4 regions of the Brenneria goodwinii genome follow, and region 2 is predicted to be linked to each of the others. Evidence: predicted binding sites of a transcription regulator. Region 2 holds the regulator's gene; each other region holds the start of a gene.
What was found. Region 2 encodes ArgR, which controls arginine synthesis, uptake and breakdown. Its sites were predicted from a motif close to ANTGAATAAAAATACANT; they were not measured.
Positions count from the first base shown of each region.

Region 1: argE (acetylornithine deacetylase) is a predicted target of ArgR. The motif match lies at 1,005-1,022, and genes of this name have one in related genera.
Region 3: argF (ornithine carbamoyltransferase) is a predicted target of ArgR. The motif match lies at 1,202-1,219, and genes of this name have one in related genera.
Region 4: argA (amino-acid N-acetyltransferase) is a predicted target of ArgR. The motif match lies at 799-816, and genes of this name have one in related genera.

Region 1 covers NZ_CP014137.1:4,526,539-4,528,745, reverse strand. Annotated here, with positions in the region: gene argB (acetylglutamate kinase) at 1-517, opposite strand, end outside; partial or broken gene ACN28R_RS20050 (N-acetyl-gamma-glutamyl-phosphate reductase) at 628-878, opposite strand; gene argE (acetylornithine deacetylase) at 1,069-2,207, shown strand, end outside.
Region 2 covers NZ_CP014137.1:3,548,472-3,550,678, reverse strand. Annotated here, with positions in the region: gene tsaD (tRNA (adenosine(37)-N6)-threonylcarbamoyltransferase complex transferase subunit TsaD) at 1-758, shown strand, start outside; gene argR (transcriptional regulator ArgR) at 852-1,322, opposite strand; gene mdh (malate dehydrogenase) at 1,783-2,207, shown strand, end outside.
Region 3 covers NZ_CP014137.1:3,713,933-3,716,139, reverse strand. Annotated here, with positions in the region: gene argF (ornithine carbamoyltransferase) at 162-1,169, opposite strand; gene rraB (ribonuclease E inhibitor RraB) at 1,332-1,757, shown strand; gene ACN28R_RS16475 (GNAT family N-acetyltransferase) at 1,901-2,207, opposite strand, start outside.
Region 4 covers NZ_CP014137.1:3,087,372-3,089,578, forward strand. Annotated here, with positions in the region: gene amiC (N-acetylmuramoyl-L-alanine amidase AmiC) at 1-610, opposite strand, end outside; gene argA (amino-acid N-acetyltransferase) at 848-2,173, shown strand.

The sequences.
Region 1 (2,207 bases), 980 kb from region 2:
CCCCCAGCGTTTCCGCCAGCGCCGTGGCGGCCTGATCGGCGTTCACATTCATCAAATCGCCCTGTTCGGTCATGCCGATGGAGCTGACGACCGGCAGATATCCCGCGGATAACAGCGTGTTCAGCAACGCCGGAGAACCCGCTTCGGCTCTGCCGACATAGCCCAGCGCTTCGTCCAACTGCGTTACCTTGGTGCTGCCGCCGTCCGCCAGGCACAGGCCGACGGCGCTAATACCGTGCTTTTTCGCCCACGACAACAGCGTTTTATTCGCCGAGCCGGCCAACGCGCCGGTAATAATGTCAATCTGATCGGCGGGAGTCACACGCAGGCCGTTTTTCTTCACCACCGGCAACGACAGTTTTTTCATCAGATCGTCAACCAGGCATCCGCCGCCGTGCACAATCACAAGCGGGCGCTGATGTTGCCGGCGATAGGTCACCAGCGCCGTAAAGAGGCGTTCCAACGCTTCTTCGCTATCCAGTAAAACGCCACCTAGCTTGATAATTAACGGATTCATTGTTCTCTTCGCGCCTCAGAATGGTAAATGGTAATCAAAGTAAAGACTGTGTTTCCAGGAAATCCAAACGAATATTCATACATTGCGCCAGCGGCAATCGACAGGCGACGGGCCTGTAAATCCGATGCCAGATCGTGACCGACTTTGTCACTCATTGCCAGAAAAACCCCATCGATGACGCACACGGCCGGTCGATAATGCCTTGCAAGCGCGGATGCGAAGCGCAAATCAATGTTCCCGCATCTACACTTTGCGTTGAAACGGCTAAAGCGGTTATGTTCATTTGCGGGCGGCGGTTAAGATAACGCGCTAATTCAGCGCCGGAATAACCGCCTGCGCCAGCAATCAACCTATTCGGCATGAGATCGGTGAACCTTACTTACTCATCGACGGACGGGCGGCATCATAACGCGGCTCATCCGCGAAGCTATGCGACATGATGAATTCATCGCCAAAGGTATCTTAAGGTTTCCTTTCACTTAGCGTTACTGTATTTTTATTCAAAATAAATGCATGAATATTGATACTATCCTAACCAGAGGCTGTCAACTGTGAAGATGAATTTACCCCCTTTTATTGAGCTATACCGGGCGTTGATCGCAACGCCGTCCATCAGCGCGACCGACAGTACGCTCGATCAAAGTAATCAGGCATTAATCAATCTGCTGTCCGGCTGGTTCACGGATTTGGGCTTTCACGTCGACGTTCAGCCAGTACCCGGCACCCGAAATAAATTCAATATGCTGGCCCGAATCGGGGAAGGCAAAGGCGGCTTACTGCTGGCGGGACATACGGACACCGTACCTTTCGATGACGGGCGCTGGACGCGCGATCCCTTCACGCTGACCGAACATGATAATAAGCTGTACGGCCTGGGAACGGCCGACATGAAAGGCTTCTTTGCCTTTATTGTTGATACGCTGCGCGACATCGACCCAACCAAACTGACCAAACCGCTTTATATTCTTGCCACCGCGGATGAAGAGACCACCATGGCCGGCGCCAAATATTTTGCCGCCTCCACCCAGGTCAGACCGGACTGCGCCATTATCGGCGAACCGACATCGCTGCACCCGGTGCGCGCCCATAAAGGACATATGTCCAGCGCCATCCGTATTCAGGGCCAATCCGGGCATTCCAGCGATCCGTCGCGCGGCGTTAACGCTATCGAATTGATGCACGATGCGATCTCCCATCTGCTGGTGCTGCGCAAGACGTTGCAGGAGCGCTATCACAATGCGGCGTTCGCCATCCCCTATCCGACCATGAATCTGGGCCATATCCACGGCGGCGATGCGCCGAACCGAATTTGCGCCTGCTGTGAACTGCACATGGATATCCGTCCGCTGCCGGGGCTGACGCTCGGCGACCTGAACGGAGTGCTGTCGGAAACGCTGGCGCCGGTCAGTCAGCGCTGGCCGGGCCGTTTGACCATCAGCGAACTGCATCCGCCGATCCCCGGTTACGAATGTCCGGCAGACCATCGTTTAGTCGCGGTAGTGGAAAAACTATTGGGTACGCAAACGGAAGTCGTCAATTACTGCACCGAAGCGCCGTTTATCCAAGAACTCTGCCCGACGCTGGTTCTGGGCCCTGGCTCTATCGAGCAAGCGCATCAGCCGGACGAGTTCCTCGATACCGCCTTTATTACGCCAACCCGCGATCTGATCGCCCAGTTGGTGCGGCATTT
Region 2 (2,207 bases):
GGGCGCTATTGGTCGGAGCAACCGTCGGCCGGGCGTTGGCGTTTGCCTGGAATGTCCCGGCCGTCGCGGTGCATCACATGGAAGGGCATCTGTTGGCGCCCATGCTGGAAGATAATCCTCCCGAATTTCCTTTCGTCGCACTGCTGGTTTCCGGTGGTCACACTCAGCTAATCAGCGTAACCGGTATTGGCGAGTATCGGTTGCTTGGGGAATCCATTGATGATGCCGCCGGCGAAGCGTTCGATAAAACGGCCAAATTACTGGGGCTGGATTACCCGGGTGGTCCGATGCTGTCAAAAATGGCTCAGGCCGGGAATGCCGCGCGGTTTACGTTCCCGCGCCCCATGACCGATCGCCCCGGGCTGGATTTCAGTTTCTCCGGTCTGAAAACGTTTGCCGCCAATACGATCCGCAACAGCGGCGGCGATGAACAAACGCGCGCGGATATTGCGCGCGCTTTCGAAGACGCCGTTGTGGATACGCTGGCGATTAAATGTCGCCGCGCGCTGGATGAAACCGGCTTCAAAAGGTTGGTTATGGCGGGGGGAGTAAGCGCCAATCGTACGCTGCGTCAACGTTTGGGAGAGATGATGACAAAACGAGGAGGCACGGTATTTTATGCCCGTCCCGAATTTTGCACCGACAACGGCGCCATGATTGCCTATGCGGGGGCGATTCGCCTGCAACAAGGGGAAACTCGGGATCTTGGCGTGACGGTGCGCCCGCGCTGGCCGTTGGCTGAATTACCGGCCATCTGAGCCGCTAATCACCGCTAATCCTCGTTACAGGTGATTTCTCGGCGTTTGTCCATATCAGGATGACGCCGAGCGTTTGTTATTGATGACTCAAAGCTAGAGCTCTTGTTCAAACAGCACCAGAATAGCTTCATAGAGTTGTTTAACGCTGAATCCTCTGGCGGGCGTGGTAAAGATAGTGTCATCGCCGGCGATGGTGCCCAGTATGCCTTCCGACTTGCCCAGCGAGTCGAGCAAGCGGGCAATCAGCTGAGCCGCGCCTGGGCTGGTGTGAATAACCACAACGGCGTCATTGAAGTCGACATCGCGCACCAGGTTTTTGAGCGGACTGGTGGTGGTGGGCACGCCCAGTTCCGCCGGCAGGCAGTAAACCATTTCCATTTTAGCGTTGCGCGTACGCACGGCGCCAAACTTGGTCAGCATGCGCGAGACTTTGGACTGATTGATGTTTTCAAATCCATCGTCTTGCAACGCTTGAACAATCTCACTTTGAGAGCTGAATTTTTCCTCTTTCAGCAGCGCTTTGAACGCTTTAACTAAGTCTTCTTGTTTTGTCGAATTACGCATTCTGCACCGGATTTATAGGGTTGATTAATCCGTGATTATGCAGATAAATGAATTTTTATGCAACCGTAATGCGTATATTCTCGCCAATGATGGTTTGTTGGTTATGTGAGAAAACACTTAAAAAAAGTTTGTGAATCATTGAGTCTGAAAAATGCGTTGCAAGTCACATAAAAGTGAATTAAATGTTATCAGAATGATGTTATTGAGATGTTTATGCTTGATATACTGTAGCTCTCCTATTCATCGGCCATAAATGAGTGCTACGTTACTGGCCTGAAGCCTACTAACTTTACTTACCTTTCTAATTAATAGCTGTTTATGGTTTATTATTATGGACATAGAGTATTCTCAGTCTTTAAGTATTATCCATAGACGGCAAATGAATACGCTCTATTTTTCTTTTTCTTTTATTAAATGAATTCACTGCACTCTTGTACTTTACGATAATAAGGAGTTTAGGATGAAAGTTGTAGTTCTTGGCGCAGCAGGCGGCATTGGTCAGGCCCTTGCTCTCCTCCTCAAAACCCAGCTTCCTTCAGGTTCAGAATTATCCCTATACGATATCGCGCCGGTAACACCGGGTGTTGCTGTCGATCTGAGCCATATTCCTACCGCGGTAAAAATCAAAGGTTACTGTGGTCCTGATGCAACTCCAGCTCTGGTCGGCGCGGACATTGTGTTGATATCTGCCGGCGTGGCTCGTAAACCGGGGATGGATCGTTCAGATTTGTTCAATGTTAATGCGGGTATCGTTCGTAATCTGGTTGAGCAAATCGCGAATACCTGTCCGAAAGCCTGCATCGGTATTATCACTAATCCGGTCAATACGACTGTCGCCATTGCGGCCGAAGTCCTTAAGAAGGCCGGCGTTTACGATAAAAACAA
Region 3 (2,207 bases), 170 kb from region 2:
CGCCGTTTTCAGCATCTCTACCCACTATCCCCGTCATCCCCGCCAGCTATCCCCGTCATTCCCGTGTCAGTAGGCGGGGAACTCCTGCTGAAACCGTAAACAGCCATTGGCTGATTCCCGCCTGCGCGGGAATGACGGGAAGATGGCGATCAACCGCTTGATTAATCCTGACTCAGCGTCGCCACCATCACCGCTTTAATGGTGTGCATCCGGTTTTCCGCCTGATCGAACACAATGCTGTGCGCGGATTCAAACACTTCATCCGTGACTTCCATCCCGCCATGCAGGCCGTACTGTTCGGCCATCTGTTTGCCGAGTGTGGTTTGGTCGTCATGAAACGCCGGCAGGCAGTGCAGGAATTTCACCTGCGGATTACCGGTAGCGGCAATCATCGCCATGTTGACCTGATAAGGCTTCAGCAGAGTAATGCGCTCCTGCCAGGCCTCTTTGGGTTCGCCCATGGAGACCCACACGTCGGTATAGATGTAGTCGACGCCGGCCACGCCCTCGGCAATATCTTCCGTCAGGGTGATGCTGCCGCCGGTTTGTTGGGCCGCGGCCTGGCACTCCGCCACCAGTCCCTCTTCCGGCCAGCAGGCTTTGGGCGCGACCAGACGCAAATCCAGCCCGGTTAAGGCGGCGGCTTCCAGCATGGTATTGCCCATATTGTTACGGGCGTCGCCCACGTAGGCCATCTTCATGTCCGACAGCGACTTGGCCGGTAAATGCTCCTGCATCGTCAGCAGATCCGCCAGCAGCTGCGTCGGATGAAATTCATCCGTCAGACCGTTCCAGACAGGGACGCCGGCGTACTGCGCCAGCGTTTCAACGATCTGCTGGCCGTAGCCGCGGTACTGGATGCCGTCGTACATTTTTCCCAAAACGCGCGCCGTATCCTTGATGGACTCTTTGTGCCCGATTTGGCTTCCGCTCGGCGCCAGGTAGGTTACCTGCGCCCCTTGATCGTATGCAGCAACTTCGAAAGAGCAACGCGTACGTGTTGAATCTTTTTCGAAGATGAGTGCGATGTTCTTGCCTTGCAGATGGCGGATCTCTTTTCCGCTTTTTTTATCGGCTTTTAGTTTCGTCGACAGGGCTAAAAGAGTGGCAATTTCTACGGGCGTAAAATCCATTAATCTTAAAAAATGGCGTTTATAAAATGATGTCATGGCGCATATCTCCATGCGGCTCAGCCGCAATGATTGAATTAAAATTCACTTTATATGTGTAATTATTCAAATTCAAGTGTCAGGATCAAACTTTATGGTGGAGACGGCCGCAGGGCTGTGGGAGAATGGCGGAATATTACGTCGGTTAATGAGGAATGAGGTATGGCAAACCGCGAATTGCTGGAAGAACAACGTGAAGAGACACGGCTGATCATCGAAGAACTGCTGGATGACGGCAGCGATCCGGATGCGCTTTATACCATTGAGCACCATTTCTCAGCCGAGCAGTTCGACGTGCTGGAAAAAGTCGCCGTGGAAGCGTTCAAACTGGGTTATGAAGTGACGGATGCGGAAGAGCTTGAAGTGGAAGACGGCATTTTGTTGATGTGCTGTGATGCCATCAGTGAAGTGTCATTGAATGCGGAAGTGATCGACGCTCAGGTGGAACAACTTTTGACGCTGGCCGAACGCTATGGCGTGAACTACGACGGTTGGGGCACCTACTTTGAAGATCCCGATGGTGAGGAAGGCGAAGAAGCGAACGACGAAGACTTCTATGACGAAGATGATGATGGTAAGCGTCATTAATTATTAAGCTCCGCATCAAAGCCGTGGCCGTGAAAACGCCACGGCTGATGACCCGCCTCACTCCCCGCCTTTTATTCCACCTTGCCGATTCTGCCGTTGATCCCGCAAAGATCCTGAGCGCCTCCAAGGGGAAGATAAACGGGCTACAGCATTTTCAGCATGGTCACTTCACAATCGGTGTGACGGGTATTGCCCATGGAATAGGGAATATGTTCAAACCCTAATGACTGGTACAGGCGGATAGCGCTGGTTAAATGGCTGGTGGTTTCCAGATAGCAACGGCGAAAACCGTGCTGACGGGCAAAGTCCAGCGCCTGTAAGGCTAACTGTCTGGCCAACCCCTTGCCGCGCAGAACCGGTAAAAAATACATCTTTTGTAGTTCACACACATCTTCATCGCCGTCCACCAGCGGCGCGATGCCGCCGCCGCCAACCACTTCACCTTCATAT
Region 4 (2,207 bases), 460 kb from region 2:
TCGCCCCCGGATCTTCACCGCCGTGGCCGGGATCCAGCATGATAACCAGAGGGCGGTCGCGCCCGGCCTTCCCTGCCTGCGGCGCCTCCGCCGGTAATGTCCGCTCCAGATCGCCCTTGTTGTAATCCTCCAACAGCGCCAGCAGCGGATCCTCTTCGTTATCATAACGGCCAACCTGCGGGTAAAGATCCATCACCAGGCGATGCTTGAATTCGGCGACCGGATTGAGCGTAAAGAGCTTGGCATCAACCCCTTGTTTTAGCTCAAGAACCAACCGTACCGTATTCTTGTCGAACTGGCCGATTCTGGCATTTTTAATCAACGGATCGTTTTGATGAAACTGACTGGGAATATTCTTCAGGACGCTGTTGAGATGAATATTTTCAATATCCACCACCAGGCGATCCGGATTGCCGAGGATGAACTGCTTATATTTAAGCGAAAGATTCGACTCCAGCGTTACCCGGGTATAGGAAGAAGAAGGCCATACGCGTACGGCGATGACCTGCGCCGCGGCGGCCAAGCCAACGCCGCTTACACTTAACAGCCAGGTTGCCGCAGCGCTTTGCAGCAGACGCCGCCGAGTCGGATTGTGATTCGAGTAAGACATGCAACTCCGGTCTGATTACAGTGCCACTGCCAACTACGGGAAGCAGAAATCGCAAAATTGTCAAAAACTTTAACTAATCTCTACTCCGGTGTCATGCAAAAATCATTCTTACGCTTTTTCTTCCCGCTTCTTGCAAATTGCGGCGGCATTGACTTTGCTTATTACATACCCCTTGCCTTTTACCTCGCAAAGAATAAAAATACAAAAATTACGAATAAAAATTCAAAAGGAGTCGCAGTGAAGGAGCGTAGTACAGAACTGGTGGAGGGCTTTCGCCACACCGTTCCCTATATCAATGCCCACCGTGGCAAAACTTTTGTCATCATGCTGGGTGGAGAAGCCATCGAGCATGAAAACTTCGCCAACATCGTCAATGATATCGGGCTACTGCATAGCCTGGGCATTAAGCTGGTGGTGGTTTATGGCGCCCGTCCGCAGATCGATAGCAATCTGACCACGCATCATTACGAGCCGGTTTACCATAAAAACATCCGTATCACAGACAGCACGACGCTGGAGCTGGTTAAGCAGGCCGCCGGGATGCTGCAGTTGGATATTACCGCCCGTCTGTCCATGAGCCTGAATAATACGCCGCTGCAGGGCGCGCACATCAACGTCGTCAGCGGGAACTTTATTATCGCCCAGCCCCTCGGCGTGGATGACGGCGTTGACTACTGCCACAGCGGCCGTATTCGCCGCATTGACGAAGATGCCCTGCACCGTCAGCTAGACAGCGGCGCGATTGTGCTGCTGGGCCCCGTAGCGGTTTCCGTCACCGGAGAGAGTTTTAATCTGACGTCCGAAGAGGTCGCCACCCAATTGGCGATCAAACTCCGGGCGGAAAAAATGATTGGCTTCTGTTCTTCACAGGGTGTGACGGATGAAAACGGCAAAATCATTTCCGAACTATTTCCGGATGAGGCCCAAAAACGGATTGAAGCGTTGGAACAGGAAGGCGATTACCAGTCCGGTACGGTCAGATTCCTGCGCGGCGCGGTTAAAGCCTGCCGCAGCGGCGTGCGCCGCAGCCACCTGATGAGTTATCAGGTCGATGGCGCCTTGCTGCAGGAACTGTTTTCCCGTGACGGCATCGGTACGCAGATCGTTATGGAAAGCGCCGAACAGGTTCGCCGCGCGACGATTAACGATATCGGCGGCATTCTGGAACTGATTCGCCCACTGGAACAACAAGGCATTCTGGTCAGACGTTCCCGCGAGCAATTGGAAATGGAGATCGATAAATTCACCGTCATCGTACGCGATAACCTGACCATAGCCTGCGCCGCACTTTACCCGTTTACGGAAGAGAGCATCGGTGAAATGGCGTGTGTGGCGGTGCACCCGGACTATCGCAGCTCGTCACGCGGCGACATGTTGCTGCAAAGGATCGCCGCGCAGGCCCGCCTGCAGGGGCTGAAAAAGCTTTTTGTCCTGACCACTCACAGCATCCACTGGTTTCAGGAACGCGGATTCCTGCTCGCTGAAGTGGAAATGCTGCCGAGGAAAAAACAGGAGCTGTATAACTACCAGCGCCGTTCCAAAATTCTGGTGCTGGATCTCTGATCCCGCCGGTTCTCCCCCCGCGGCAACGCTACGG